DNA from 3 places in the Moorella sp. E308F genome. Region 1 is predicted to be linked to each of the others. Evidence: riboswitches for the same ligand, from Rfam matches in the RefSeq annotation. Region 1 holds a riboswitch; each other region holds the start of a gene.

What was found. Region 1 has a riboswitch for S-adenosylmethionine ahead of E308F_RS09215 (phosphate ABC transporter ATP-binding protein). Riboswitches for the same ligand answer to the same signal wherever they lie in the genome.
Region 2: it holds a riboswitch for S-adenosylmethionine, as region 1 does, so the genes downstream of both, E308F_RS00805 (trans-sulfuration enzyme family protein) here and E308F_RS09215 (phosphate ABC transporter ATP-binding protein) in region 1, are expected to answer to the same signal.
Region 3: it holds a riboswitch for S-adenosylmethionine, as region 1 does, so the genes downstream of both, E308F_RS10085 (homocysteine synthase) here and E308F_RS09215 (phosphate ABC transporter ATP-binding protein) in region 1, are expected to answer to the same signal.

Annotation. Positions count from the first base shown of each region.
Region 1 covers NZ_BJKN01000002.1:540,872-551,293, forward strand. The annotation lists gene E308F_RS09175 (ABC transporter ATP-binding protein) at 1-413, opposite strand, end outside; gene E308F_RS09180 (GntR family transcriptional regulator) at 532-921, opposite strand; gene E308F_RS09185 (Uma2 family endonuclease) at 1,040-1,603, opposite strand; gene E308F_RS09190 (SPL family radical SAM protein) at 1,806-2,624, shown strand; gene asrC (sulfite reductase subunit C) at 2,890-3,873, opposite strand; gene asrB (anaerobic sulfite reductase subunit AsrB) at 3,888-4,688, opposite strand; gene asrA (anaerobic sulfite reductase subunit AsrA) at 4,685-5,707, opposite strand; gene E308F_RS09210 (ABC transporter permease) at 6,162-6,947, opposite strand; gene E308F_RS09215 (phosphate ABC transporter ATP-binding protein) at 6,950-7,582, opposite strand; SAM riboswitch class I at 7,847-7,950, opposite strand; gene bioA (adenosylmethionine--8-amino-7-oxononanoate transaminase) at 8,209-9,576, opposite strand; gene bioD (dethiobiotin synthase) at 9,603-10,340, opposite strand; gene E308F_RS09230 (6-carboxyhexanoate--CoA ligase) at 10,310-10,422, opposite strand, start outside.
Region 2 covers NZ_BJKN01000001.1:167,727-178,148, forward strand. The annotation lists gene E308F_RS00790 (MetQ/NlpA family ABC transporter substrate-binding protein) at 1-361, opposite strand, end outside; gene E308F_RS00795 (methionine ABC transporter ATP-binding protein) at 546-1,571, shown strand; gene E308F_RS00800 (methionine ABC transporter permease) at 1,568-2,230, shown strand; SAM riboswitch class I at 2,341-2,449, shown strand; gene E308F_RS00805 (trans-sulfuration enzyme family protein) at 2,510-3,646, shown strand; gene E308F_RS00810 (trans-sulfuration enzyme family protein) at 3,748-4,887, shown strand; gene cysK (cysteine synthase A) at 4,976-5,902, shown strand; gene cooS (anaerobic carbon-monoxide dehydrogenase catalytic subunit) at 5,926-7,893, shown strand; gene E308F_RS00825 (ABC transporter substrate-binding protein) at 7,917-8,963, shown strand; gene E308F_RS00830 (ABC transporter permease) at 8,965-9,726, shown strand; gene E308F_RS00835 (ABC transporter ATP-binding protein) at 9,739-10,422, shown strand, end outside.
Region 3 covers NZ_BJKN01000002.1:712,404-722,825, forward strand. The annotation lists gene glnA (type I glutamate--ammonia ligase) at 1-1,348, opposite strand, end outside; gene E308F_RS10055 (LysM peptidoglycan-binding domain-containing protein) at 1,607-1,945, opposite strand; gene E308F_RS10060 (aspartate kinase) at 2,013-3,230, opposite strand; gene thrB (homoserine kinase) at 3,265-4,155, opposite strand; gene thrC (threonine synthase) at 4,231-5,277, opposite strand; gene E308F_RS10075 (homoserine dehydrogenase) at 5,274-6,572, opposite strand; gene metX (homoserine O-acetyltransferase MetX) at 6,646-7,755, opposite strand; gene E308F_RS10085 (homocysteine synthase) at 7,757-9,046, opposite strand; SAM riboswitch class I at 9,131-9,246, opposite strand; gene E308F_RS10090 (FadR/GntR family transcriptional regulator) at 9,325-10,068, opposite strand; gene spoIVA (stage IV sporulation protein A) at 10,286-10,422, opposite strand, start outside.

The DNA.
Region 1 (10,422 bases):
CGGTTGCCCTTGGAGAGCTGCTTGACTGTTTTATTGCCGGGAACATGGAATTTTTCCAGCAGGATGCGGAAAAAGGCGTCGTCCCAGGTGGGATAATAGCGGCCCAGGAAATTGCCCAGCCAGTAACCGGTGGCTTCTTCGTACAGCTGGTTATCCTCCGGGACATAACCCAGGCGGGACTTGATGGCCACCTCGTCCCGGTCCCAGGTCCGCCCCAGCACCTCTACCCTGCCGCCGTCCGGCCGGATCAGGTTGGTGATAATACGGATGGTGGTAGTCTTCCCGGCGCCGTTGGGACCGGCGAAGCCCAGGATACATCCCGGTGGTAATTCCAGGTTAATGTCCTGGAGCTGGAAACCGGGATACCCCTTGCTTACTCCCGACAGGCGGATAAGCGGTTGCGTTGCACTCAAATCAGGCACCTTCCCTTAATCGAATAGTCATTTTTGCCACTCACCCTGTCCTCCCACCGGGATTGCCGGAGGGCCGCAGGGTGGTACGTGGTAATAGGAGCATTTGACTTTGCTGCCTTTACCCTGGTGGTTCCCCTCCCCATTCAAGAAGTTCCTCCAAGAGTGCCCGGAGCTCTTGATCCTGCATACCTACCCGCCTGGCTTCCTGGATGGCGGCCTGGAGGTGTTCCTTTACCCGGGCCTGCTTCAGGGAGGCTACCATCTCCGGCCGGACCCCGGCTACAAAGGTCCCCAGGCCCGGGCGGGTAATAAGCAGGCCTTCCTTTTCCAGCTCCAGGTAGGCGCGTTTGGTGGTGATCATGCTGGTGGTCAGCTCTTTAGCCAGCTCGCGGATGGAGGGCAGCTGGCTGCCAGGGGGGAGTTCACCGGCCAAAATTTTGGCTCGTATCTGTTCCACTATTTGCTGATAGAGGGGAACCGGGTTCCGTGGTGAAATGGAAAATAGCATCTTTTTTACCTGCCCGCTTTATTCTAACCCTGTTATCTGTATAGCACCGTGTATATTATATATATACATTATAGCTAAAAAAATAGCCCTGTCAAGGGGGGAACGGATAACTAGAAACCTAAAAGATACTTTCTACTTGCACTTCCAACCCGGCTATCACCCGCGACCTTACCGTCCCCTGCTGCTCCGCTTCCTGGTCCAGGACGAACTTCCCGTCCCGCAAACAAAAGACTTGCACCGATTTTTGCTGGGGATCGACAATCCAGTATTCCCTGACACCACTCTTTTCATAAACCTTATATTTACTGCGCAGGTCGTAATAGCCGGTACCGGGGGAAAGAATCTCCACCACCAGATCCGGGGCGCCTTTAATGCGCTTCTCTTCTATAATGTCCAGCCTCGAGTTGGCAATGAAAATAATGTCCGGTTGGTAGGTTTCTTCTTCATCCAGGTAGACATCAACCGGGGCATCTAGAACAATACCCAGTCCTTTATCCAGGACAAATCCTGCCATTTGTAATTCCAGTTTTATGGATACCATCTGGTGATAGGGTGTCGGTGAAGGCGTCATTACCAGTTCCCCCCCGATTAACTGATAGGGTGACCCTTCCGGTAAGCGGCAATAATCCTCATAGGTATACCGTTTCCGGCCTGCCGCCAGTTCCGCCAGGGTAAGGCTCATCTCCTGCACCTCCTCATCTGGTAGTTGATTTTATTCCTGGTAGCTTTTTCTTTATTTTACTACGGGGGTTAGCAAACAGGCAAGGGATAAAGGGGCGTGGTGGCAGCGGTAGGTTTTATCCTGGGTCTGAATAGCAAGGACTTGGGGTCAGGCCTAGTATCTGGTATAATGAGGCCTTGAAAACGATGCAAACAATTCTAAGATGCCCACTCGGAATGGAGAAAGGCAGACCGTCGTGTTTAAAATATATGAGACCGCCTGTCGCAGCGCCCTCAACCGTTCCCGCATTCCAGGCATTGATTACTGTTTGAACCCTTACACCGGGTGCAGCCATAGGTGCATCTATTGTTACGCCAGTTGCATGGCACGCTTCAGTGGCCATCAGGAAAAATGGGGTTCCTTCGTCCAGGTCAAGACGAATTTTATCGAAGTACTGGCCGCCCAGTTACGGCGGCCTAAAAAGGGAAAGGTTATGCTGGCCAGCGTTACCGATGCCTACCAGGCTATCGAAAGAAAATATGGCCTGACGCAAAGGTGTTTGGAATTATTAACCGCGAGTGGATTGGAAGTATCTATCCTTACCAAGTCCGACCTGGTCCTCAGAGATGCAGAGCTTTTAAAAGCAATGCCCGCCGAGGTCGGCTTTACTATTACTACCCTGGATGACAAACTGGCCCGGCTGTTGGAGCCCGGCGCGCCGCTTCCCTCCCGGCGCCTGGCGGCCCTGGAAAAGCTGGCCAGGGCCGGCATCAGGACCTGGGTTTTTGTCGCCCCGGTGATACCCGGCCTGACGGATGCTCCTGAAGACCTGGCCGCCATAACAAAAGCGGCCACCAGGGCCGGCGCGCAGGAAGTAGACTTTGACCCGTTAAATTTTTACCCTGCAGCCGTATCTGGTATAAGAGAACTCATTTCCAGGTACTGGCCCCAGGCTAAGAGCGCTTTTGATCATGCTTGCCGCCACCCGGCTGCCTATCGGCAGCTGCTAAAAGAGATAATCAAGCATAGCAAATCCTGTTGATAGGTGCCGCAGCGCCTTTTTAAAACGTGGTATCGGCAGGGATATCACCCCTGTACCTGCGGAGCCCCGGATGGTTTTCCATCCGAAGCCGGGGGTGTCAGGGGTACTTCAGGAGCCGCCAGGGCCTCGTCCTGCAATTTTCCACGAAACTGACGAACTGCCCACCGTCGCCGCCGCTCTGTATGCCGTTATTTAATAATTACCTCACCTCTCTACGGTTGCCAGTAGGTCTTGAAGTCATATCATGGTACAACTGGCACCCCAACTATTTGCTCCACAGCAAGTCGCGGTCGTAGCTGTAGCCGTAAAAGGGCAATTCCCGGGCCACCCGGCCTTTCGGACCCAGATCAACACCATCCAGGAGTTCATCCCTAAAGACCTGGTAGCCCGTGCGGTCGACGATATAGCCAACGTGCTCCTTGGGCAGGGAGCGATCAATGTGCCGCTCAATGTAACGGTACAGGTTGGCGATTACCTGCAGGACGGCCTTTTCATCAATCCATTCCAGGAAGTTGGCCGCTAGGCGCGGGCTCTTTTTCCCGGTGCGACCCAGGGCCACGATCCGGTAGTACTGGCGCCCCCTGGTCCAGGCCGCCATGGGACATTGCAGGATACACTCGCCGCAGCCCAGGCAGCGCTTGCCGTCGCGTTCCACCTGGTAATTGACCAGCTCCAGGGCGCCGACGATAAACTGGCGGCAGTTCTTGACACAAGCCTGGCAGGCGATACAGCGGCCGGGATCATACTCCGGCTCCACCTGGCCGATGATGCCGATGTCCTGGAGGTGGGCCTTGATGCAGTCGTTGGGGCAACCGGTAATGGCAATCTTGACGTGGTAGTGGTTGGGATAGATGAGACCTTCGATTTTTTGCGCCAGGGCCGTGGTGTCAAAGTTGGCAAAGGGGCAGACTCTGCTGCCAATGCAGGCCGTGACGTTCCGGGTGCCCGCCGCCGGGTAACCGGCATGGATATTCTCGATGGCCACTCCCAGGGCGGCCTCTTGTTGCAACATAGGTGCCAGCAGTTGGTTTACCTCCGGTACTTTGTCAAGGGGTATGCCGGGGATTTCAAAACCCTGGCGGGTAGTCAGATGAACGGTACCGTTGCCGTAGCGCCGGGCTATATCCTGGATTAAGCCTAAATATTCGGCCGCCAGGTGCCCGCCGGGCACCCGGAGACGCAGGGCCGTATAACCCCTGCGGCTGGTAATGCGGTAGGCGTTCTTGATCAATTCTTTCGTATTATACATGGCTCCCTCCTCCTTCAGTCGACCAGGTCCCGGGCCCGGCTATAGTTAAACACCGGCCCTTCCAGGCAAACGTATACGTCGTTGATCTTGCAGTGACCGCACTTGCCCAGGCCGCAGTGCATCCGCCGCTCCAGGGAGACCCAGATTTGCTCCGGTTTGATCTGGCATTTAATAAATTCGGCCACGGTAAATTTAATCATCAGAGGCGGCCCAACGACAATAATCCTGGCATCATTTTTCAGGGGGATTTCCTTAACGAATTCCGTTACCAGGCCCACCTTACCCAACCAGCCGGCCTGGCCCTGATCAACCGTGAGGATGGTGGGAAAAAGGCCTTGCCAGCGTTCAATATCCGTGCGGAACAGGATATCAGCCGGCGTTTTGAAGCCCAGGAGAAGGTTAAGGCCAGCCAGCTCTCCCGGGTGGCCCGCATAGTAGTTGATTAAGCCCTTCACCGGGGCTACCCCGGTACCACCGGCGGCAACCACCAACTGGTGCCCGGCAAATTCATCCCTAGGGAAGCCGCTGCCATAGGGCCCGCGGAGGTAGACGGTATCTCCCGGTTTTAGTTGGTGTAAAGCAGTGGTTACCTTGCCCACCCGGCGGATAGTTAGCTCAATATAGCCCGGACCGGCGTCGCTGACGGATATAGGTGCCTCCCCAACCCCCGGCAAGGAAATCTCCACGAACTGCCCCCAGGCCGGTTCTATATCCGTGGCCAGCCGGAAGGTATAGTCCACGCCGGTCTGGGGCTGGATGGCTAACACCTGCGCAGGTGCGGGAAGATAAGGATTGGCAATCTGGTTGGCAATCACGCCCCGGCACCTCCGTTCATTAACTGGCTTAAAGTATTGACACAGCGAGCGAAAGAGATGTATTCCGGGCAGACTTCTTCACAGCGGCCGCAGCCGACGCACATATTGATCCCAAACCGGCGGCGGAAGTCATCGATTTTATGCAAGACTTTGAAGCGCATGCGTTCGCCCCGGTCCTCCCGTACTTTGTGGCCGCCAGCCATATCGGTAAAGCCGTCGATCTGACAACTCGCCCAGACCCGCCGGCGTTCCCCCCGTTCCGGGTTATCCCGATAAAATATATCCTGGACGGAAAAGCAGCTACAGGTTGGGCAGGAGAGGGTGCAACGGCCGCAGGCGATACAGCGGGAGCTATATTCCCGCCAAAGTTCGTGTTGAAAAAGGCTGGTATCGACTCGGTCCGGCACTTTAACAGTCAGGGAATTCTTCTGCACCCAAACCGGTTCTACATCAGCCGGCTGGCCGTAGCGCTCCCCCAGGGAAAGCCACGGCTCGGCCAGGGCCTGGAGTAGGTAATAACCGCCTTCCGGGCGCAGGGCCGCCTGGTGGCCGGTAGCCCTGTTCGTGCCCATAGAGACACAGAAACAACCTGGGAAGCTCTCCTGGCATTCCATCAGTACAAAATGGGTGTGCTGGCGCCGCCGGGCATAATAATTGTCCGCTGCGGGGCCGTTTTCCAGGAAGATTTTATCCAGACGGGTAACGGCGTTGAGGTCGCAGGCGCGGAGAAAAACCACAGTTTCCAATATTTCTGAGGCTTTCAGGGCGGATTCGGTTATTTCCCCATGGGAGAAATAAAAGAGGCTCTCTTTAACCGGAAAGAATACTTCCTTGGGCGAGAAAGTTGTCCTGGCATCCCAGACCACATCGGCCAGGCCCTTTACCGGGCCATAAGTAATTAGATCCGTACCGGCCAGGCGGCCTTTACCGGCGTAACGTACCGGCCCGAAAACCCGTCTGCTGGTAACCAGTTCGTCCAGCAGGGCCGCTAACCCCGCCGGCGTTAATTTGTACCCCATGTCTCACTCCCCCGAAAATATGGTGCTGTTTGAGCTGATTTTGTTCTGTTCCCATTGTAATCCAGAAGGTACCCATATAAAAATGATGTATATCACAAATCGTAAAAATAATCCTTGCCCGGCCGGAACTCCTTAAGTAAAATCATGAAAAGAAAAACAGGAGAAACCGCCAATGCCCGTTGATCACGACCGCCTGTTCAAGGAACTGCTGACCACACTTTTTCCGATCCTTGCAAGAGAAGTTGTCGGTAGAACTCCAACCCGAGGAGGTGCAAAGGGTCAGTGCATGCGGGTGGTAACCAGTTCGTCCAGCAAGGCCGCCAACCCCGCAGGCGTTAATTTGTACCCCATGTCTCACCTCCCCGAAATGGGAAATGTGAGGTAGCAGTCCATATCAAGGACGGCGATGGTACCCTCTCCCCTGCTGACGAATGAGGTATCAAACTGGAAATCGTCAGCGCTGGGACGGCGGTTTCAGCTGGTGGTTGGGCGTAAAGTAATAGCGGTAGGCCAGCAGGGTGGCGGTAATGGTAGTCAGGGCCGTAGCGGCGGCAACCATATAAGTGACGACGACCTGGTACCTGACAGCTGCCGCCGGGCTGGCACCGGCAATGATCTGACCGCTCATCATTCCTGGCAACTGGACAATACCCACCGTCATCATAGTGCTGATGGTCGGTAACATGGCCGCTCGCAGGGCCGAACGCAGGTAAGGCAGGACTGCCAGGTAGGCAGTCGCCCCCAGGGATAGGGCCGCCTCGATCTCCTCCCGGTGGGCATTGATCTCCCTTGTTAAACGGTTGATGGCCAGGGCGGCACCGATCATAGCGTTGCCCACAATCATCCCGGCGATAGGGATAATATACTGGGGCTGATACCATGGTTTTACCTTTAAAACAATACCGATGACAATGGCCAGGGTTATAATCCCGCCCAGAGCTATGGCCAGGAGCATAATGAAAAATAAGCCGGGCCAGCGCTCCTGTTGCCGGCGGTAGGCGTTGGCGGCAGCCACCAGTAACATGATGCCTAAGGCCAGTATCACCAGATACCAGCGGTTAAGGTTAAAGATCACCTGCAAAAGGTAACCGACGGCCGTGAGCTGGACAAAAGTCCTGAGGGTACCGATAAATAGATCCCCGTGGAGGTCCAGGCGCTGCCACAAGGAAACGGCCAGGGTAATTCCTACGAGGATCAGGGCTAGGAGGAGATCGCCGTAGCCGATATTGATATACTGCATCCTTATCCCTCCAACTGCCCGGACAGGAAAAGCCTGCTGCGGGGGTTTTGCGGGGCAGTAAAAAACTGCTGGGCCGGAGCTGCCTCGACTACTTCGCCGTGATGCAAAAAAAGGACTTCATCGGCAACCTGGCGAGCCTGGTCCAGGAGGTGGGTAACGAAGATGATGGTCAGTCCCAGGCGAGTTTTTAGGTCGACCATCAGGTGCAAGATGTTGGCCGCCGCTGTGGGGTCGAGGGCCGACGTCGGCTCATCAAGGAGCAAAACCTCCGGTTCGTTGGCCAGGGTCCGGGCCAGGGAAACCCGCTGCTGCTGGCCGATGGAAAGGCTGTCGGCCCGGCGGTTCAGGAATTCTGTTCCCAGGCCTACCATCTGGATTAATTCCTCGCTCCTGGTCCGGGACAGCGAGATGCCCCGCAGGCGAGGACCGTAGCTGATGTTCTCCAGCACCGTGCCGGGAAAGAGGGTGGGTAGCTGCCAGACCATTCCCACCCGCCGGCGCAGGGTAAATATATTGAGGCTCTTTAAGTCCTGGCCATCAAGGGTAATACGGCCGGCAGCCGGATCCTCCAACCGGTTTAGAAGCTTGAGCAGGCTGGATTTACCGGAACCGGAGGGCCCGAGAACGGCGGTGATTTTCCCTTTAAGACAAGGATGTAGTTATTCTGTTCAGGATAATGATAGTCGTTACGTCCCCGGCGGTATTACGGCCGGGACGCTTCAGGGTTACCTCACTTAGCTCAAATTTTGCTTCCCCCATATATACTCCCTTCCCTGGGGACCGCTTCGTCCCGGGCAAAAGTTCTCCCCCACCAATTATAAATACAGTTCAGGAGATCTTCCACTCCGGGGTAAAATAAAAACCCCTTCCCGGATTTAAGAAGAGGTTGGACAAGGGTCAATTTATCTTCCAGGAGGTTTCCTGAGGCACCTGGCACCTTCCGGTTAAATGCCGAGGTTGCCGGGTTTCTTTGTGGCCCTCCCTCCACCTCTCGCGATAAGCCGTGGGACGATTTGCGGTTTTGCTAATGAATTAATACCATTACCTGGTTGCAGTGTCAAGATACCTTCGGGGGAACTATCCCTCCATCTCACATTGGATGGGCTGAGAAAACTTTAACCTGCCCGCCTTAAGCTGCAAAACTATTCAAGGGTGCGGAATATAGGCAGCGACTTAAATTACCGGCTGGGAGCTTTTTATCCGAAGGCGGGAAAAACAAAACAGCCGTAGGCTCAGATCGTGAAGGGCCTAACCCCTCTATTTACCTGCCCGTTACTGTGGCGATAGATTCATAGGTGATTTCTAAAACCCGGTTAAGCTCCGCGTCAGACATCGACAGCACGGGCATGAGGACAATTACATTATCCAGTGGGCGTATAACGAGCCCTCTTCGCCGGGCCTCCATAATAACCCGGTGACCTATCTGCTCCTTCATAGCATAAGGCTCCCTGGTCTCTTTATCCACCACCAGTTCAATGCCTACCATCATCCCGCGCTGGCGGATATCTCCCACGTGGGGTAAATCCAAAAAGTTCTGCAGGCCCCGGCGCAATAGCTCTATTTTGGACTGCAGCGAGGCCAGCAGGCCTGTTTTTTCAAAGAGTTCAATACTGGCCAGGGCCGCTGCACAGGCTAGGGGATTGCCTGTGTAGGTGTGCCCGTGGTAAAAGGTCTTGCATTCCTCCGGCGCCCCCAAAAAGGCCTCGTAGATCTCGTCGCTGGCCAGGGTGGCGGCCAGAGGAAGGTATCCCCCAGTTATTCCCTTGGCCAGACACATTAAGTCGGGGGTGACGTCTTCGTGTTCGCAGGCGAAGAGACGGCCCGTGCGGCCAAACCCCACTGCTACCTCGTCGGCAATAAGCAGGACGTTGTATTTTGAACATAAGTCCCGTACCCGGCGAAGGAAACCGTTTGGAGCGGTGATCATGCCCGCCGCCCCCTGGACAAGGGGCTCGATGATGAGGGCAGCAACCTCCTCACAGTGCTTTTCCAGCAACCCCTCTAGCTGGTTGAGGCAGGCCATTTTACAGCTTTCTTCTTCCAGGCCCAGCGGGCATCGGTAACAATATGGTGCCGGGGCGTGCAAGCATTCAAAAAGTAAGGGCTTGAAAATACTGTGGAAAAGAGGTATGCCCCCTACACTTACTGAGCCGACAGTGTCGCCGTGGTAGGCGTTAACTAGCGAGATGAACCTGGTTTTTTTATGATAGCGCCCACCCTCTTTTTGTTGCCAGTATTGAAAGGCCATTTTGAGGGCAATTTCCACTGCTGTGGCCCCGCTGTCAGAGTAAAAGACTTTGTTTAACCCCGGTGGAGTAATTTCCACCAATTTCCTGGCCAGCAATATGGAAGGTACATTGGCAAGTCCCAGAAGGGTGGAATGGGCAATACGATCCAGTTGCTCCTTGATGGCCTGGTTTAACACCGGGTGGCAGTGGCCGTGGACGGTAACCCAAAGGGAGGATATACCGTCCAAATAGCGGTTTCCCTCAACATCGATCAGGTAGCTACCTTCCCCCCGCATGATGATCAGGGGCTTTTCCTCAAGGTATTGCTGCATTGGGGTAAAAGGATGCCAGACATACTGCTTATCCCATTGTTCGAGGAGTGAGGGATCGTAGCTGCTCAACAGGAGCACCTCCAAATCTTTTATGTTTAAGGTTTAAGCCAGGGAACCAGTTGACGCCAGGAAAGGGACTCCTCCACAGCTGCCAAAAGTCCCTCCGCAACCCCGCCTTCCACGCTTATCCCAGTGAGGTGGGGCAAAATACCCAGCACCGGCACGCCGGTCATCCGGGCTACAACTTCGGGATTGTCCCTTTCAGCGGGACCTAATTCTTGCTGCTTTAAGCCATTAAAAACTATCCCTGCTATTTCTAGTCCGAGGCTTTTGGCGTAAGCCAACGTGAGCACCGTGTGATTGATGGTACCTAAACCTATTCTAGCCACCACAATTAGGGGCAAGGAAAGTTCGCGGGCCAGGTCGGCCATGGTAAAGTCAGGGCCAGAGAGGGGCACACACAGACCCCCGGCCCCCTCAATGAGAGTCAACTGGTGGCGCAGAAGAGCCCGCCGGCAAAAATCTATTACTTTTGGGGGCTCTATCTTTTCCCCGCAAAGCTTGGCCGCCAGGTGAGGTGATAACGCCGGAGTAAAGCGATAAAGGTTTAACTGGTAAAGGGGCTGGGAAAGGCCGGCTGCCACCCGGTAAAAATAAGCATCTTCAGGAACTAGTTCCCCATTTCTAGCAAGCGCCCCGGTTTGCACCGGTTTGATGGCCACGGCCTCAATACCATGCCGGCGGAGAACGCCCGCCAGACCGGCGGTTACTATCGTTTTTCCCACGCCGGTATCCGTTCCGGTTATAAAGTAACCTTTTCTGGCATACTCCATTGGCTATTCTCCTCCAGTATTGAGGTAAGGTCTGTTACTCCATTTATAGTGCTGATGTGCGTTATCAAAACGGGTTCCTCCT
Region 2 (10,422 bases), on a different contig from region 1:
AATAAATCCCCATGGGTTCGATGTGTACTTTGGCAATATAAACTAGTTTATTCCCTGTTTTCTGGTTGTAATCCTCAAGGTATGGTATATGCTGGAAAAAATTGGCGTCGATTTGCTTATCCGCCAGGGCCGGGTTGAGCTGGGCATAATCATTAAAAACTTTAATGTTCAGGGTGATTCCCTCTTGGGCCAACACCGGTTTAATCCTTTCCAGGATTTCGGCATGGGGACGAGCGGTAGCACCGACAGTAATTTCTTTTTTGGCCGCTTCCCCCGGGGATGCTTTCTGTTGCTGGCCGCATCCTGTTAAAACTGCCCCCAGTGTTAATAAAACGAGAGCCAGAACAACAATCTTTTTCAAAGTCTATCAACCCCCTTTGAAATAGCTTATTAAGATAATAGGTTTACTTGATTTTTTTGTCAAGGGATTCGGAGGGAAAATTTTTTCCCGAATTCAATCTTATTGACATTATACCAACCCCTTTGTTACCATCGACAAGAAAGATGCGAGTGTTTTATTAATTACCCCCTTCAGGTGTTATATTATGGTTAAAATCGAAAACCTTAGTAAAACTTTTACAACCAAAGATGGCAAACTGATACAGGCCCTGGAAAATATCAACCTGGATATTGCCGAAGGGGAAATCTTTGGCATCATCGGGCGTAGCGGGGCCGGAAAAAGTACCCTGGTCCGCTGTATCAACATGCTGGAAAAGCCAACCTCCGGCCGGGTAATTATTGACGGGCAGGATCTTACTACCTATTCTGAAAGGCAGCTCCGCCGGGCGCGCCAGCAGATAGGCATGATTTTCCAACAATTCAACCTGTTCTCAGCCCGCAACGTCGCCGGTAATGTGGCCTTTCCCCTGGAAATTGCCGGCCAGCCGCGCCGGGTTATCCAGGAGAAAGTCAAACGCTCCCTGGAACTGGTGGGGTTGAGCGATAAGGCCGGGCATTATCCTGCGGAACTGTCGGGCGGTCAAAAGCAGCGGGTAGGAATTGCCCGGGCTTTAGCAAGCGAACCCCGGTTGCTTTTGTGCGACGAACCGACATCAGCCCTGGATCCCCAGACGACTGCCTCCATCCTGAGTTTGCTCCGGGATATCAATAAAAACCTGGGGCTAACAATTATTATAATCACCCATGAAATGCAGGTAATTAAGGAAATATGCGACCGGGTGGCCGTCCTTAACCAGGGCCGTATTGTCGAAGCCGGTTCCGTACTGGATATCTTTACTGCTCCTCGTCATCCTGTTACCAGGGAGTTAATTAAGAGTATCCTCGATACCTCCGTCCCGGAACAGGTGCTGGCAGGGTACAAACCTACCGGAACGAGCCTGCTGGTACGGCTTTCTTTCATTGGTCACTCTGCCGGTGAACCCATCATCTCCCGCATGATTCAAGAGTACAACGTTCAGGCCAATATCCTTTACGGTAAGATTGACCATATTAAAGATACCCCCTTTGGTACCCTGACCCTGGAATTATCAGGTCAGCCTGAGGCCCTGCAGAGGGCCCTCGCTTTCCTCCAGAGCAAACAATTAAGTATTGAGGTGTTAGAAAGACCATGAGTAACTGGCTCGACCAAATAATTCCCATGGTAACCATGGGAACTCTGGAAACCCTTTATATGGTGTTTGTATCGGTATTTATAGCTTATCTCTTTGGCCTCCCCCTGGGCGTTATCTTGCTTATCACCAGTGAAAAGCATATCAAACCCAGTCCCTTAATCAACAGTATCCTGGGCACGGTAATCAATATCGGCCGTTCTTTCCCTTTTATCATTTTATTAATCGCCATAATACCCTTTACCCGGCTGGTCGTTGGTACCTTTATCGGTACAACGGCATCTATCGTCCCCCTGTCTGTCGGCGCTATACCCTTTGTCGCCCGCCTGGTGGAAACTTCCCTGCGGGAAATACCCTGGGGAGTCATTGAGGCGGCCCAATCTATGGGAGCGTCTCCATGGCAAATTATCGTCCGGGTGATGCTTCCGGAAGCCACACCCTCCCTGGTATCCGGTTTTGTTTTAACTACCATTACCTTGATTGGCTATTCCGCCATGGCCGGTGTAGTCGGCGGCGGCGGCCTGGGTACCCTTGCTTATCAGTACGGCTTTCAGCGCTACCAAAATGACGTTATGGTTATTACCGTCGTTTTATTGATCATTATGGTCCAGATCATTCAGGTTGTAGGTGACCGGATTGTCGCCCGTTTAAGCCGGCGTTAACCCCGAAATCGGAAAAAGTTTCTCTAAGCTCCCCTTGACGCTTGAGATATAGAGGATATAATAAATATAACTAAACCGATTGAAAAACTTAAAAAATAAATATGCGGAAACTCTTATCAAGAGCTGGCGGAGGGACTGGCCCAATGAAGCCCGGCAACCGGCCTGTTAGAACCCAGGTACGGTGCCAATTCCTGCAGGATTTCTCCTGGCAGATGAGAGTTGAAAAAAGCTCTTCTTCTGCGAAGGGCTTTTATTTTGTCATGAGGGGAGTTGGATAAAATGCGTCTGGCTACAGAGCTGGTCCAGCTGGGAGTGGGGTATGATAGTAAAACAGGAGCTATCAGTACGCCTATCTACCAGTCTGCTACCTTCCGTCACCCGGCCCTGGGTCAAAGTACCGGTTTTGACTACAGCCGGACGGGCAACCCTACCCGCCAGGTCCTGGAAGAAGGCATAGCCGGGCTGGAGGGAGGCTGCCGCGCCCTGGCCTTTGCCTCCGGCATGGCCGCCATTACCGCCGTTCTCTGCCTTTTCCGGCCCGGCGACCACCTGCTAGTCTCTGAAGATCTGTACGGCGGTACTTACCGGCTGCTCAACCAGGTAGCGGTTCCCTGGGGGCTGGAATTTTCCCTTGTAGACACCACTGATCTGGCTGCCCTGGCTGCTTCTATTAAAAACAATACGAAGGGCATCTTCCTGGAGACCCCTACCAATCCCTTAATGAAAATCACCGACATTGCCGCCGTTGTCGCCCTGGCCCGCCAGCGGGGCCTGCTGACTATTGTGGATAATACTTTTATGACCCCTTACCTGCAGCGACCCCTGGAACTGGGAGCGGACCTGGTGGTCCACAGCGCCACCAAATATTTAGGCGGCCACAATGATGTAGTTATGGGGATAGCGATAACCGCCCGGGAGGACCTCGGCGAAAAGCTGGCCTTTATCCAAAATACCATCGGTGCGATTCCCGGTCCCCAGGATTGCTGGCTGGTAATCCGGGGCTTGAAAACCCTGGCCGTACGCCTGGAGCGGGCTCAGGCCAGCACTTTAGAGCTGGCCCGGTGGCTGGCCGAACACCCCCTGGTGACCAGGGTTTATTATCCGGGTCTACCCGATCATCCCGGTCACGAAATCTGTAAGAAACAGGCCAGCGGGTTTGGGGCCATGCTTTCCTTTGAGGTCAAGCATGCCGAACTGGTCGAGCAGATTTTACACCGCTTAAAAATTATTTCCTTTGCGGAAAGCCTTGGCGGGGTAGAAAGCCTGATCACTTTTCCGGAGCGCCAGACCCATGCCGAAATCCCTAGTGAGATGCGTCTTAAACTGGGCATCAATGATCGTTTATTACGTTTGTCAGTGGGACTGGAAGATTTAAACGATCTCAAGGCCGACCTGGAGCAGGCCCTTGCCTGTTAATCCGCCGGCCAGGACGAAAAGGAAATCCTTTTTACCCTGGGCGGCGGTTGGCAATCAACGCCAGGTAAGCAAGGACTTTAAAGAAGAGGGGTAAACAAAGTATGCAGAGGGGAACGCGACTGGTCCATCACCGCTTATCTATGGATTCTGCCACCGGGGGGGTGAGTATCCCCATCCACCAGAGCGTGGTATTTGCCCAGGAGAGTCTTGAGCAACCGGGCGAATACGAATACACCCGTTCCGGCAATCCTACCCGGCGGGCCCTGGAAGAAGCCATCGCCGATCTCGAAGGAGGTAATTACGGCTTTGCTTTTGCTTCCGGCATGGCGGCCATCACGGCAGCCTTAAGCCTCTTTTCCGCCGGCGACCACCTCCTTGTCTCCCAGGATATCTACGGCGGCACCTACCGTGCCCTGACCCGGGTCTTCAAACGCTTTGGCCTGGAAATTACTTTTGTCGATACTACGGACCTGGAGAAGGCAGCTGCCCAGATCCGCCCTTCTACCAAAGGGCTTTACCTCGAAACCCCTTCCAATCCGCTGATGAAAATTACCGAACTGGCCCGGGCCGCCGCCCTGGCCAGGGAGCACGGGCTCATAACTATAGCTGACAACACCTTTATGACGCCTTACCTGCAGCGACCCCTGGAACTGGGAATTGACGTGGTGGTCCACAGCGCTACCAAATACCTGGGCGGGCACAGCGACTGCCTGGCCGGCCTGGCAGTTACCAGGGATGCTGGCCTTGCCCGGGAACTGGCTTTGCTCCAGAACACCCTGGGAGCAGTGCTGGCACCCCACGAATGCTGGCTAATCCTGCGCGGTATTAAGACCTTAAAAGTACGCCTGGCCCAGCAGGAGCAAACCGCCACGGCCCTGGCAACATGGCTGGCCGGGCACCCGCAAGTAAAGGCCGTTTATTATCCTGGCCTGGAAGGCCATCCTGGCCGGGAGGTTCATTTCCGGCAGGCCCTTGGCGCCGGAGGTGTATTCTCCTTCCGCCTGGCAACTTCAGAGCTGGCCCGCCAGGTAATCAATAAGGTGCGCCTGCCGATCATCGGCTCCAGCCTGGGCGCAGTAGAGAGCATCATTTCTCTGCCTGCTACCATGTCCCATGGTAGCCTCCCGGAAGAATTTAAAAAGCGCCTGGGGATTACCCCTGACCTGGTACGCCTGTCGGTAGGCCTGGAGGATGCCGCGGATCTTCAGGCCGACCTGGAGCAGGCGTTAAAATCCCCTTGATCTAAAGTATATTAAAATGATAAAATTACTATGACATTAATTCCGTGTATTTTGATTGGAATAATACTTATCTAAGGAGAGGATTTTCATGGAGCGCATTTACCAGAACATAATCGACCTCATCGGAGGAACGCCGCTGGTCAGGCTCAACCGCATTAACCAGACGGCGGCAGAAGTACTGGTGAAACTGGAACTGTTTAACCCCGGTGGCAGCGTCAAAGACCGGATTGCCCTGGCCATGATCGAAGACGCCGAAGCCAGGGGACTCCTGGATAAGGAGACGGTGATTATCGAACCGACCAGCGGCAATACGGGGATTGGCCTAGCCATGGTAGCGGCCGCCAAAGGGTACAAGCTAATCCTCACCATGCCGGAGACCATGAGCCTGGAGCGGCGCAAGCTTCTAAAGGGATACGGCGCCGAGCTGGTACTTACACCGGGGGCAGAAGGCATGAAAGGTGCCATCCGCCGGGCGGAAGAACTGGCAGCCAAATATCCCAAGGCTTTTATCCCCCAGCAGTTTGAAAACCCGGCCAACCCGGCTGTCCACCGCCGCACTACGGCAGAAGAAATTTACGCCGATACCGGCGGCCGGCTGGATGTCCTGGTCTGCGGGGTAGGGACCGGCGGTACCATTACCGGTGCCGGTGAAGTATTAAAGGAGCGCATTCCCGGGTTGCGGGTGGTGGCGGTGGAACCGGCCGCCTCGCCGGTCCTTTCCGGAGGTATGGCCGGACCCCACAAGATTCAGGGCATCGGAGCCGGTTTCGTACCGGAGGTTTTGAATATCGAGGTTTTTGACGAAATCATCCAGGTCAGCGATGAAGATGCCATTGAAACAGCCCGGCGCCTGGCCCGGGAAGAAGGAATGATGGTGGGCATCTCTTCCGGGGCCGCCTGTTACGCGGCACTGAGCCTCGCGGCCCGGCCGGAAAATGCCGGCAAGAGAATTCTGGCCGTGCTGCCGGATACCGGCGAGCGCTACCTGTCAACCTCCCTTTTCAAGGACATTTAAACTTTGCAGAAAGGGTCTTGTCCATGAAGTACCAGTATCCCCAATTAAATGCCGAAATGCCGGACCGGGAAGACGTCCTGAACCTGACCCCCAACCCGGCCAGCAAAGACCTGCTGCAGCACCTGCACCAGCAGGGGGTGGAAACCTGGCTGGACCGTTATGAGGCCCAGCAGCCCATGTGCGGTTTCGGCCTTCGGGGACTCTGCTGCCGCATGTGCCAGTGGGGTCCCTGCCGGCTCAGTGACAAACGCCCCCGGGGCATTTGCGGCCGGGATATGAGCACCGTCATTATGGCCAACCTGGTGCGGGCACTGGTGGCCGGCATGGCGGCACACGGCCGGCACGCCCATGAAGTTATCCTGGCGGTGATGGCGGCGGCGGAGGGTAAGGCCCACCTCCCCCTCAAAGGGGAAGAACGGGTGTGGGACCTGGCCCGGCGGCTGGGGCTTCAAACACAAGGGCGAAAGCCGGAGGAAGTAGCCCGTGAGGTGGCCCAGGTGCTGCTGGACGACCTGAGCCGGATGACCATGGGCCCCTTGCGCACCCTGGAAGCCTACGCCCCGGCGGAAAGGCTGGAGACCTGGCGAACCCTCGGCGTGCTGCCGCGTTCGGCCGCCTATGAGATCATGGAAACCCTGCACATGACCACCCTGGGCGGTACCAGTGATTGGATGTCACTGGCGGAACAGGAACTCCGCTCCGCCCTGGCATACTGCTACAGCACCCTGTTCGGCAGCTCTCTGGCCACCGAGATGCTGTTCGGCATCCCCCGGCCCAAACTGGCCACGGTGAATTACGGCATCCTGCGGGAAGACCACGTTAACATCTTGGTGCACGGCCACTCCCCCGTGATGGTGGAAAAAATCTTGGAGAAAATAGCCACCCCGGAAATCCAGAGTTTGGCTAAGAGCCTGGGGGCCAAAGGCATCGTGATTGGCGGCATGTGCTGCACCGGCGACGAATTGCTGGCACGCTACGGCATCCCCACCGTAACCAATATTATGGGCCAGGAACTGGCCCTGGGCACCGGGGCGGTGGATGCGGTGGTGGTGGACATGCAATGCGTTATTCCCGGCATGAAGATCATCGCCGACTGCTTCGGCACCCAGGTGATCACCACCTGCAACTCCAACCGCATCCCCGGGGCGGTGCACATTCCCTTTGACGCGGAGCGGCCGGAAACTCTGGAGGAAGATGCCCTAAAAGTTGCGCGGCTGGCGGTAGAAGCTTTTGCCCGCCGGGACCGCAGTAAAATTCGTATCCCCAGGGTCACTAGCAGAGCTATGGTTGGCTGGAGTTACGAAGCCATCGTCGATACATTTGACGGTATTACAGGTTTGCTTAACCTCCTGCGGGAAGGGAAAATTAAAGGTATTGCTACAGTGGTAGGCTGCAATACCCCGAAGGTCCCGTATGAATATAATCACGTAACGGTGGTCCGGCGCCTCATCGAGGCTGACATCCTGGTAACCACCACCGGATGCTGTTCTCACGCTCTTTTAAATGCCGGACTTTGTGACCCGGAGGCGGCAGACCTGGCCGGTGCCGGCCTCAAGGAAGTATGCCGTACCAGGAGCATCCCGCCGGTTCTGGCAGTAGGTGGGTGTGTAGATAATACTCGCACTTTGCGCTTGTTTATCGATCTGGCAGCAGCAGCTGGTGTAGCCGTCAAACAAATGCCCTTTGTCTTCGTCGGCCCGGAACCCGGCAACGAAAAGACGGTTGGGCAGGGGGTTACTTTCCTGGCCCACGGGGTATCCAACGTCATCGGCTTTCCCGGGCCTATCCCCGTCCCCCAGCCGCGGCCCAAAGAGGGGGCGGCACCCGATGAATATGAGCGCGGTAGCAACGAAGTAGCCGACTTTTTTGCCGGTGACGGCCTGTTTGCAAAGGTGGGGGCGCGGATTTATACCGAGCCTTACCCGAAGCTGGCTGCTCAGACCATCCGATTGTTAATTCGTCGCCAGCGCCTGGGCCTGGGGTGGCGGTAACCGGCCAATAAACCGGTCGGCAGTTGGAGGATATAACGGCTGCAACGAACGAAGGGAGCGGAGCGAAGATTATGGGAGGCAGAAAAATCATCCTCCTGTTACTGGTATTATTACTGGTAGCCGGCCTGGTGACCGGGTGTGGAGGCAACAAGCCGGACACGGCCCAGGGCCAAAAACTGACGATTAAAATAGGCTACTTGCCCATTACCCATTCCCTGCCACTTTTAGTAGCGGAGGCCCAGAATAAAGCCGGTTTTCAAAATTTCCAACTGGAATTGGTCAAATTCGGCTCCTGGCCGGACCTGACCGAAGCCCTCAATTCCGGCCAGATTCAGGGTGCCATCACCATGCTGGAGCTGGCTCTGGTGAGCAAAGGGAAAGGTATTCCTACCGAAGTGGTGCTGTTAAGCCACAGGAACGGCGATGTCCTGGTAGCGGATCCGTCCATTGGCGAGGTTAAGGACCTGAAAGGGAAAAAGGTAGCCATCCCGCACCGCCTGTCCGGCCACAACATCCTCCTCCATCAAGCCCTCCAAAAGGCCGGCCTGGCTTATGAGGACGTGGAAAAGATAGAGATGGCCCCGCCGGAAATGCCAGCTGCCCTGGCCCGGGGGGAAGTGGCAGCGTACATTGTCGCTGAACCCTTCGGCGCCCAGTCGGTGGTGGCGGGAAAGGCGCGGGTGTTGAAACGAGCCCAGGACATTATCCCTGATTGGGCCTGCTGCGGGCTGGTGCTCAACCCCCGGCTGACCCGGGATAATCCTGCCGCCGTCCAGGAGCTGGTAAGCCGCCTGGTGGAAGCCGGCCGCTACATCATGACCAATAAAGCCGGCGCCATCACCATTGCCCAGCAATACATGCCCGTATCCAAGGAGACCTGGGAGCAATCCCTGGAGTGGATCGACTACGACAATTTGCTACCGGCAGTATCCGATCTGGATCTTATCCAGCAAAACCTACGGGAAATCCCCTGGGACGGTCACCCGGGGCGCCTGTTACCATCTGAAATCAAAGTGGAAGAGCTGGTCAACGACCGGTTTGCCCGGCAGGCCGCCGGAGGAGTGAATTAGATTGACACGCCTCGAACGCTTTTTGCTGCCGCTGGCCGGCCCGGCAGCCGCCATAATCATCTGGCAGGCAGTGGCCTGGTCCGGCATCTATCCCAGGTACCTTTTCCCCTGGCCGGCGGATGTGGTGCTGGGCCTGTCCCAGCAAATCAAAAACGGTGCTCTTTGGGAACATATCGGTGTCAGCCTGTACCGTTTCTCCGGGGGCTATCTGGCCGCCGCGGCAACAGGTGTGCCCCTGGGGCTCCTGCTGGGCTGGTCGCGGCGGCTGTGGGCTGCTGCTGACCCGCTGGTGCAGGTGCTGCGACCGATATCCCCCATCGCTTGGTTGCCGCTGGTCACCCTGTGGTTCGGTATCGGCGATCTGCCGGCTATGGTCATCATTTTCATGGCCGCCTTCTACCCCATCCTGCTGGGCACCGTAACGGCGGTCAAAAATGTTGACCCGGTGTACCTGAAGGTGGCCCAAAACTTCGGTACCCCCGGGCGCCACATCCTGTGGCGGGTTGTCATTCCGGCCGCCTTCCCTTACATTACCATGGGACTGCACATCGCCCTGGGTACTGCCTGGGTGTTCCTGGTAGCCGGGGAAATGATGGGGGTTAGATCGGGACTGGGTTTTCTCATTATTGATGCCCGCAACAGCATGGAAACCGGGCTGGTGGTGGCCGCCATGCTAATTATCGGCCTGCTGGGTCTCACCATTGATCGGATGTTTGCCTGGCTGGAGGGAAAGGCCCACCGCCGCTGGGGCGCAGCGCGATAGGAGGTAAGGGATTTGGCAGCAGTAAAGATCGATGTCCAGCATATAAACAAGGCCTACACCGACAGTAAGGGGCAACGCCGTCCGGTACTGGTTGACATCCAACTTCAGGTGCAGGACGGCGAATTTCTCTGCCTGCTGGGTCCCAGCGGATGCGGTAAAAGCACCCTGTTAAGCATCATGGCCGGGTTTGAACGGTCCGACCAGGGTCAGGTGCTGATTGACGGGCGGCCGGTAACCGGACCGAACCCTCGTTACATCACCATTTTTCAAAACTACGGCCTGTTTCCATGGCGCACGGTGCTGGGCAACGTGGAATACGGCCTGGAGGTAAAAGGGGTGCCCGCCCCCCAGCGGCGCGCCACAGCTATGGAGTATATTCGCCTGGTAAAACTGGAATCATTTGCTTACCACCACCCGCACCAGCTATCCGGGGGCATGCAGCAGCGGGTAGCCCTCGCTAGAGCATTAGCGGTAGACCCCGATGTTATTTTTATGGATGAACCGTTTGGCGCGCTGGATGCCATCACCCGCATCCAAATGCAAGAGGAATTGGTGCGTATCTGGCAGGAAAAACAAAAGACCATCGTCTTCGTCACCCACGATATTGACGAGGCGGTCTTCCTGGCGGACCGGGTAGTACTTTTTACCGCCCACCCGGGCCGGATTAAAAATATAATCCCTGTTGATATCAGCCGG
Region 3 (10,422 bases), 170 kb from region 1:
TGTATTCAATCCAGCTATTGATAAGGTCCTCGTCAAAGACGCCGCCCTGAAGTAAAAACTCGTGATCATTTTGCAGGGCGGCAAGGGCTTCTTCCAGGGAGCCCGGCAGGGAGCTTATCCTGGCTGCTTCTTCCGGCGGTAAATCGTAAATGTCTTTATCCAGGGGTTCACCCGGATGAATCTTGTTTTTAATCCCGTCGATACCGGCCATTAAAAGGGCGGCAAAGGCGAGGTAGGGGTTGCAGGAAGGATCGGGCGGCCGGTATTCGATTCTCTTGGAGTTCGGGCTGTTGGAATACATGGGAATACGGATGGCCGCGCTGCGGTTGCGCTGGGAGTAAACCAGGTTCACCGGGGCTTCAAAGCCGGGCACCAGCCGCTTGAAAGAATTGGTGGTGGGGCTGCAGAAGGCAGCCAGGGCCGGGGCGTGCTTCAACAACCCGCCGATATAGTAAAGGGCGGTTTCGCTTAGACCGGCGTAGCCACCGGCGTCAAAGAATAATGGCCGGCCGTCTTTCCACAGGCTCTGGTGGACGTGCATCCCCGAGCCGTTGTCCTGGAACACCGGCTTGGGCATAAAGGTAGCCGTTTTGTTATGCTTGATGGCTACGTTTTTGACCACATATTTAAACATCATCAGCTGATCAGCCATCCGGGTGAGGGGTGCGTACTTCATATCAATTTCACCCTGCCCGGCCGTGGCTACCTCATGGTGGTGAGCCTCCACGGCGATGCCCATCTCTTTGAGCAATAACACCATTTCTGTACGCAGGTTTTGCAGGGTATCAGTAGGGGGAACCGGGAAATACCCTTCCTTATAGCGCGGCCGGTAGCCGAGGTTGGGATGGCCGTTCATTTCCGCTCCCGAATTCCAAAACCCTTCTATGGAGTCAATGAAGTAGTAGCCGGCATACTGGCTGTGATCAAAACGAACGTGATCGAGGATGAAGAACTCGGCCTCCGGACCCCAGAAACTGGTATCGGCAATACCCGTTTCTTTGAGATAGGCCTCCGCCTTCTGGGCTATAAAGCGGGGATCGCGATTGTAGTTCTTACCAGTCACCGGGTCATAGACGTTACAGATCAGGCTCAATGTCGGGATTTCGCAAAAGGGATCAATAAAGGCTGTTCCCGGATCGGGAATGAGGATCATGTCGCTTTCATTAATGGTTTTAAAGCCGCGAATACTGGAACCGTCAAAACCTACGCCGCTGGTAAAAACCTCTTCCCCAAACTGTTCTCTGGGGACCGTGAAATGCTGCCATGTGCCTGGCAGGTCGATAAATTTCAGGTCAACCATCTGAACATTGTTTTCCCTGGCCATGGCGAGGACTTCTTTAGCCGTCATACTCTTGGTGAAACCCCTTTCATTATTAAATTATAGTCTTGGTCTACCATTTTCGTCCTCCCAGGAACAAGCTTTTCCTTACACCTCCCTCTGCTCTAGGAAAAAAGAAAGACGCCCCATCGAGGTTTTTTACCCCTGGAGCGTCTTTGCTCACTCTGGCATGCATCGCCGTTTGATTTAATAAGTTTAAGGACATCCTTGCCCTTTGCTATTAATATATACCACAATTAAATTTTTTGCAAGCACAAATTCAGCAATTTACCCTGGCAGGCAGATATTCTGGCCGACCTGGAGATTGTAGGGATCTACATGGGGATTTAGTTCCAGCAACTTTTCTACCGTCGTCCCGGTGGCCCGGGCAATGCTGTACAGGGTGTCGCCGGGAGCAACCTGCCAGTATACGCCCGAGGGACAGGGCGGTTCGTTAGGCAGGCAGAGCACCTGGCCAATCTGCAAATTATAAGGATCAATCCCGGGATTCAGGCGTTCCAGTTCGGCTACCGTAGTACCAATCCGTAAGGCTATTTGATACAGGGTATCCCCCGCTTCCACCCGCCAGTAACGGCCGGATGGGCAGGGTACTTCAAAAAAGCCCACGTACAACCACCCCTTGCAGGTTATCTTCCTGCATCTTATGCGTGGGCTCAAAGAAAGGTACTAACGTTTATTCCTTGTCCAGGCCGAAGCGGCTGTGGAGGGCCTGCATGGCCCTGGTCAGGTACTCTTCATCAATGATGCAGGAAACCTTGATCTCGGAGGTGCTGATCATATGGATATTGATCCCTTCCTCCGCCAGGCAGGCAAACATCTCAGCGGCTACGCCGGGATTGGTAATCATACCGGCGCCGACAATGGACACCTTGGCCACTTTATCATTATAAGTTACCTTGCTGGCACCGATCTCGGCGCGCACCCTTTCGGTAACCTCAACTGCCTTGCGGAGATCGTTGCGGCCCACGGTAAAGGCAATATCGTTGATACCGTCTCGCATGGCACTCTGGACGATCATATCGACATTAATGCTTTCTTTGGCAAGGGCAACAAATAAGGCTTTGGCAATCCCCGGCCGGTCGGGAACATCGTGAAGGGCAATCCGGGCAACATTCCGATCGCCGGCTACGCCGCTGACCACCATTTTCTTTTCCATTTCGGTCACCTCTTTCACCAGGGTTCCTTCATTATAGTTAAAGCTGGAACGTACCTCTAAAACCACATGGTTCAGCTTGCCGAACTCCACTGAGCGGGGCTGCAGCACCTGGGCGCCGAGACTGGCCAGTTCCAGCATTTCGTCGTAGGAGATAACCGGGAGTTTCCTAGCTGCCGGTACTATCCGGGGGTCCGCCGTATAGACGCCATCCACATCAGTATAAATCTGGCAAACGTCAGCCTTCAGGGCAGCAGCTACGGCTACGGCCGTCGTATCCGAACCTCCCCGGCCCAGGGTCGTAATTTCATTATCGCCAGTTCTGCCCTGGAAACCGGCAACAATGACAATTTTTCCTTCCGCCAGCTCCCGGTGCAGGCGATCACAGCTAACCTCCAGGATACGGGCTTTGGTGTGGACATTATCGGTTAAAATGCCCACCTGAGGCCCTGTCAGGGAAATGACCGGTTCACCGAGTTCATGGATGGCCATGGCCAGCAGGGCAATAGAGGTCTGCTCTCCCGTAGCCAGGAGCATATCCATTTCCCGGGCCGGTGGGTTGGGACTGATCTCGTGGGCCATAGCGATCAGGTCGTCGGTCATATCTCCGGGGGCCGAGACAATGACCACTACATCATTGCCCGCCCGGCGGGTGTCTACCACCCGGCGGGCTACACTTTTGACCCGTTCGGGCCCATTAACGGAAGTTCCGCCGTATTTTTGAACTATAAGTGCCATAAAGAACCTCCTGTAAAAGAGATGTGAGAGGATATTAAACGATCAATGCGCCCTGGGAGCACGGGGCTAGCTCTTTCACGGTACAGGCCACCCCATGGCGGGCAAAGGCTGCCGTCATGGCCTGTCCTACCTCGGGCTTGCGGCCATGGCAAAAAGCAATTACCGACGGCCCGGAACCGCTTAAAGTGACAGCCAGGGCCCCGGCCTCCCGGGCGGCGGCAAAAACATCCCTCATCCCCGGCACCAGGGACAAGCGGTAGGGCTGATGCAGTTTATCCTCCATCATTTTTCCCATTAACTCCAGGTCACCGGCCTGGACGGCGGTCAGGAGGAGACCTACCCGGCTGAGGTTAAAGACAGCATCACTTAAGGCCACCCTGGCCGGCAGGACACCCCGGGATATCCTGGTTGACAGGGTGAACTGGGGAATAGCAACCACGGTCATTAAGCCTGCCGGCGGTTCCAGGCGCCGGCAGTAGACCTTATTCCCCTCCCTGGCGGCTACTACCAGGCCGCCTAAAATAGCCGGGGCCACATTATCGGGGTGCCCTTCCAGTTCCGTAGCCAGATTTACCAGATCATCCCGGCTTAATGGTTCACCGAGAAGGGCATTGGCTCCAACAAGCCCTCCCACCAGGGCTGCTGCGCTGGAGCCCAGGCCCCGTGCTATGGGGATGTTATTATGCATTGCTATTTTTAAATTAACGGCTACCCGCCTGACGCGTGCAAAAACGGCCATGGCCGCCCGGTAAGCTATATTTTCCGGTCCCCGGGGTATGGTTGCCTCGCCTTCACCGGTTACGGTAATCTCCAGGTCAGGAGCTGCTTCGATTAGCAGTTCATCGTAAAGGTCCAGGGCCATACCCAGGGTATCAAACCCCGGCCCCAGGTTGGCTGTTGTAGCCGGCACCCGTACCAGTGGCATAACTTATCCTACCTTCATTTCTCCATCTCCAGGGCAAAACTTTAAAGTGCTCTGCCCCCTGATATTGCTGCATGCTTACAATATTACTTCTACTATCCTGGCCTCTTCAGGCGGCAGGGATATAGGTTCGGCCACTTGTTTAATGGCAATATTGGGATCCTTCAGGCCGTGACCGGTCAATACGCAGACGACACGGTCGCCCTGGTGAAAATAGCCTTTTTTAACATACTTGATTACCCCGGCCAGGGAAGCGGCCGAAGCCGGTTCGGCAAAGATGCCCTCGGCTGTAGCCAGCAGGCGCTGGGCCGCCAGGATTTCTTCATCGCTGACACAGTCGATAAAGCCACCGGATTCTTTCGCCGCCCGTACGGCCGGCTGCCAGCTGGCCGGGTTACCAATGCGGATGGCCGTGGCCACCGTTTCCGGGTTGGGCACCACTTCGCCCCGCACAATGGGCGCCGCGCCTTCGGCCTGGAAGCCAATCATTTTCGGCAAAAAATGACTCCGACCGGCCTGGTAATACTCATTAAAGCCCTTCCAGTAAGCAGTAATGTTGCCGGCGTTGCCTACAGGGATGGCCAGGTAATCGGGCGCCTCGCCAAGCCAATCGCAAACCTCGAAGGCAGCCGTTTTTTGCCCTTCAATACGGAAAGGGTTAATGGAATTAACGAGAGTAATAGGATGTTTGGCCGTAATCCGGCGTACCAGCTTCAGGGCGTCGTCAAAATTACCCTGGATGGCAATCACCCTGGCGCCGTAAAAAAGAGCCTGCGCCAGTTTCCCCAGGGCGATGTTGCCTTCTGGTATAAGAACGCTGCACTTTAAGCCGCAACGGGCGGCATAGGCGGCAGCCGAAGCTGACGTATTTCCCGTCGAAGCACACATAATGGCCTTTGACCCGGCCTCCATAGCTTTGGCCACCGCCATGACCATGCCCCGGTCCTTAAAGGAACCGGTGGGGTTAAGCCCCTCATACTTGAAATAGAGTTTTATCCCCAGCTCCCGGGAAAGATTACCGGCGGCTATCAGGGGAGTGTTCCCCTCCTGTAAAGTAATCAAGGGAGTTGCCTCCGTCACCGGCAGGAACTCCCGGTAAGCGCGAATAACCCCCGGCCAGCTCAACTACTTTCTCCTCCTTCTACCCGCAAAACGCAGGCTATTTCTTTAACAACTGGCAGACCGGCTAAGACACCAAGAGCATCCTTCAGGTTTTGCTCCCGGACACGGTGGGTAATGAGTACTAGCTCGGCCAGTTCCCCCAACATCCGCTCCTGGATGACCGAGGCCAGACTGACTTCTCGGTCACCAAACACGCCGGCGATACTGGCCAGGACCCCCGGCCGGTCGACAACAACCAGTCGTAAGTAATACTTTGTATTGATTGCTCCTATAGGTTTCAGGGGTTTGTCATAAAAGCAGGTACAGGATATGCGGCCCCGGGTTTTGTACTGGAGGTTGCGGGCTGCTTCTATAATATCGCCCACCACAGCGCTGGCCGTAGGCATGGAACCGGCCCCCCGGCCGTAAAACATAGTTTCCCCTACGGCATCGCCTTCCACGAAAATGGCATTAAAAACATCGCTCACTGCCGCCAGGGGATGGTTTATAGGTACCAGGGCCGGGTGGACCCGTACTTCGATTCCCTCTTCGTCTTCGCGGGCAATTCCTAAGAGCTTAATGGCATAACCCAGGTCGGCGGCGTAACTGATGTCCTGGGCAGTCAGGTGGCTGATGCCTTCCCGGTAAACATCCGGGTAAGTAATGCGGGTACCAAAGGCAATGGAAGCCAGAATGGCCATTTTGCGGGCGGCATCGTCACCTTCAATATCGGCTGCCGGATCGGCCTCGGCATAACCCAGGGCTTGGGCTTCCCGAAGGACTTCTTCAAAATCACGGCCTTCCCGGCTCATCTTGGTGAGGATATAATTGGTGGTCCCGTTGACGATGCCCATGACCTGGCGGATACGGTTGCCGGCCAGGCATTCCTTCAAGGGGCGAATAATGGGAATGCCACCACCTACACTGGCTTCAAAAAGAAGATCAACGCCGCTGGCCGCAGCGGCATCAAAAAGCTCCTTGCCGTGAAGGGCGAGGAGATCCTTGTTGGCCGTAACCACGCTTTTGCCCCGGCTGATTGCCTTGAGGAGGTATTCCCGCGCCGCGCCGGTGCCGCCCATAACTTCTACTATAATATGAATATCCGGGTCGGCCAGGATCGTTTCCGGTTCGGTAGTAAGCAAGTCGGGACTGACTTCTACCTGGCGAGGTCGATGCCTGTCCCGTACCAGGATGCGGCTGATTTTCAAAGGCCGGCCCAGCTTCTGGGCGATGGCAGCCCCGTTCTGTCGCAGGAGCTGGACCACGCCGCTGCCCACGGTACCCAGGCCCAGGAGGCCGATATTTATTGGTCCTGACACACCTTCACTCTCCTTGTACCTTTCAATTTTACCTTATCCCTCAATGTTGGGCAATACTTTTTATCCAATCGAGTCAGAGCTTAACCTGGCGGAGGTAAGGTTTAATAATAGCCTCCAGCTGTTTAAATTCAATAAGAAAGGCGTCATGACCATAGGGAGAATTGAGTTCCATGTACTGGGCGCGACCGCCGCTGGCATTAATTAGACTGACAATCTCTTTCACCTGGTAGGGAGGGAAAAGAAAATCGCTGGATATGCCTATCCCCAGACATGGAGGTAAATTATGCCATACTTCAGTATAATTTCCCCGGCCCCGGCTGACATCATGGAGATCAATAGCTTTGGTCAAGTAGAGATAAGCATTGGCGTCAAAGCGCTGGACCAGCTTTCTCCCCTGGTAAGCCAGGTAGCTTTCCACTTCAAACTGGCCCTCAAGCTGGTAGTATTTTCCCGGGTCCACCACGGTCCGGCCGAATTTCATGGTCCAGGAAGGGTCGCTCTTATAAGTAATGGTCCCTATCCGCCGGGCCAGGGCCAGTCCCCGCTGGGGTCCCGGGGTGCCATAATAGTCGCCACCCTTCCAGTCAGGATCGGCGTAAATAGCTTCTCGCTGGACATTGTTGAAAGCTATCTGCATAGGTGTCGTCCGGCCGCAGGTGGCAATGGGGATAATGGCTGTTACCATTTCCGGGTAAAGGAAACCCCATTCCAGGACCTGCATACCGCCCATGGAACCGCCGATGGCCGCTACCAGATGTTTCACGCCCAGGTAATCCAGCAGTATTTTCTGGGCCCGAACCATGTCACGAATAGTAATTATTGGAAAATCTAGACCATAGGGCCTGCCGCTGGCCGGGTTTATGCTGGCTGGTCCTGTAGTCCCATAACAGCTGCCCAGGACGTTGGCACAGATCACGAAATAACGCCCGGTATCCAGAGCCCTGCCCGGTCCCACCAGGGGGTCCCACCAGCCGGGCAGCCGGTCGTCCGGGGAATGGCGGCCGGCAATATGGGCGCTGCCGGTAAGGGCATGGAGAACCAGGACGGCGTTATCCCCGGCAGCATTCAGCTCGCCATAGGTTTCATAGGCTATGGTAAGGGGGCCCAAACGGGCCCCGCTTTCCAGCTGCAGGCTTCCCGGCCAGTTATAAAACCGGGTGGTAACAATACCTACATCGCCCATACTATAACCTGCTCCTGCTCAGGGCCTGATCCAGGTCGGCAATGAGGTCGTCGACATCTTCCAGGCCAATGGAGAGGCGGACCAGATCCTCAGTTACGCCTGATGCCAGCTGCTCCTCGGGCGTTAATTGCTGGTGGGTAGTGCTGGCCGGGTGGATGACCAGGGACTTGGCGTCACCGACATTGGCCAGGAGAGAGAACAGTTTCAGGCTGTTGATAAATTTTTTCCCTGCTTCCCTGCCACCTTTAATACCAAAGGTTAAAATCGCCCCTGCTCCCCGGGGGAGGTACTTTTGCACCAGTTCATAGGAGGGGTGGTTGGGCAAGCCGGGGTAACTTACCCAGGCGACGGCCGGGTGTTCTGCCAGCCAGCGGGCAATCTGCAAGGCATTCTGGACGTGCCGCTCCATACGTAAGGGCAGGGTTTCCAGGCCCTGGAGAAAAAGGAAAGCATTGAAGGGACTTAAAGCCGGTCCCATGTCGCGCAGGAGCTGGGCCCGCGCCTTGACGATATAGGCCGCCGGCCCGAAAGCCTTCAGATAACTGAGACCGTGATAACTGGGGTCCGGATCCACCAGGCCGGGAAAATTACCGTTGTCCCAGTTGAATTTACCGGCATCGACAATGACACCGCCTATGGAGGTGCCGTGGCCGCCGATAAACTTGGTGGCTGAATGAACCACGATATCGGCACCGAAGGCAATGGGCTGGCATAAATACGGCGTGGCAAAGGTATTGTCAACGATCAGGGGTATGCCAGCCGCGTGGGCGATGGCCGCCAGGGCTTCCAGGTCCGGTACGTCCAGTTTGGGGTTGCCTATAATCTCTACATAAATGGCACGGGTGTTGTCGTTAATGGCCCTCCGGTAATCTTCCGGATCGGTACTGTCGACGAAGCGGACCTTGATGCCGAATTTTGGCAGGGTGTAATTAAAGAGGGTGAAGGTGCCGCCGTAAAGGCTGGTGGAAGCCACGATTTCCTGCCCGGCGGTGGCAATATTGGCAATGGCCAGGGTGATAGCCGCCTGGCCGGAAGCCGTAGCCAGAGCCCCCACCCCACCTTCCAAAGCAGCCATTCTTTTTTCGAAAACATCGGTAGTGGGGTTCGTGATCCGGGTGTAAATGTTGCCGGGTTCGCTTAAGGCAAAGAGGGTCGCCGCATGGTCGGCATCCCGGAAAACGTAGGAAGTGGTCTGGTAAATGGGTACGGCTCGCGCTCCCGTAGCCGGGTCTGGTTCCTGGCCGGCGTGGACCGCCAGGGTGGCAAAACGGTACTGCTGCTGCTGGGACATAGATATTCCCCTCTCTTTTTAATTAGCCGGCTGCGGGGGAATAAAAAAGCCTCTCCGATAAGAAGAGGCATAATTTTCTTACCCCCCTTATCTCTCAGGGCATATGCCCTGCAGGAATTGGCACCTGTCGCCCCCGAAAAACCGGGACAGCGGGTTGCCGGGTTTCATCGGGCCAGTCCCTCCACCACTCTTGATAAGAGTTTTTAGTTCCTGTATTAAGTTAAGCCAGCTTGATATACACTATAAACCCTGTTTTAGCTGATGTCAAGGATTTTTATTTATCCCTCGCGCCAGGCGGCGGCTACCTGCTCCTCGACGTCTTCCAAGTGCCGCAACATGGCAGCCGCAGCCCCTTCGCCATCACGGTTAAGCAAAGCCTTTACTATCTCATAGTGTTCATCGACCGAGCGTTCACCGCGCCCGGGAATGGCCAGGCTGCGGGAGCGGCTGTCAGCCAGGAGATCGAGCATGCTGTGCATCAAGCGCACCAGGACGGTATTGCCGGTGGCCTGGGCCAACCGGTAATGGAAATTGCTGTCATGCCCGGCGAGGAGGGAAAGGCGGCCGCTGCGCAGGCGGCCCAAATGTTCCCTGGTGGTGGTCACCATGCCGGCCAGTTCCTGGATATCAGCCTGGCTGGCCCTTTCCGCCACCCAGCGGGCCGCTTGGGGCTCCAACACTTTACGCACTTCAAATAAATGCAAAACGGTATCCCTGTTCACCGGCAGGTGGCTGGCAAAGCGCTTTAAGTATTCATCGGGATCCTGCTCGCTGATAAACGCCCCCTGGCCGTGACGGATGCTTACCAGGCCCTCGGCAGCCAGCATTTTTAAGGCTTCCCGGACGGAAGTACGGCTCACACCCAGCATTTCCGCCAGTTCCCGCTCGGCCGGCAGGCGATCGCCGGGTTTCATCCGCCCCTCAAAAATGCTTTTTTTGATTTCATCTACCACCCGGTGGTAGACGCTTTTGGGATTGCGGTTAATGGGCTGGAAAGGCCTGTCAATCGAACTATCGCGCAAGGTTTATCGCTCCTACCCGTGGGACAAGTGGTCTTACCTCTCTATTCATTGTACCATAACCAGGGGGAGCAGTAAATAACCACCTTACCCGGCTCCTTATATCTGGATAGTTAATCCCGATCCCGCCACTTATCATTGACAATGAGCAGTTACCGGGCCAGGACCGTAACGGCGGAAAAAATCCGGGGCGTTGCCCCGGTTACCGTTAGCCACCTGGCTAAATTATAATGCAGATTAGCCCGCCGCCACCGTCGTTGACAATGCGTTCTACTGTTTCCTGGAGCTTCACCTGGGCACTTTCCGGCATACGGTAGAGTTTACTCTGGATACCTTCCCGCACCAGTTCGCTCAAGG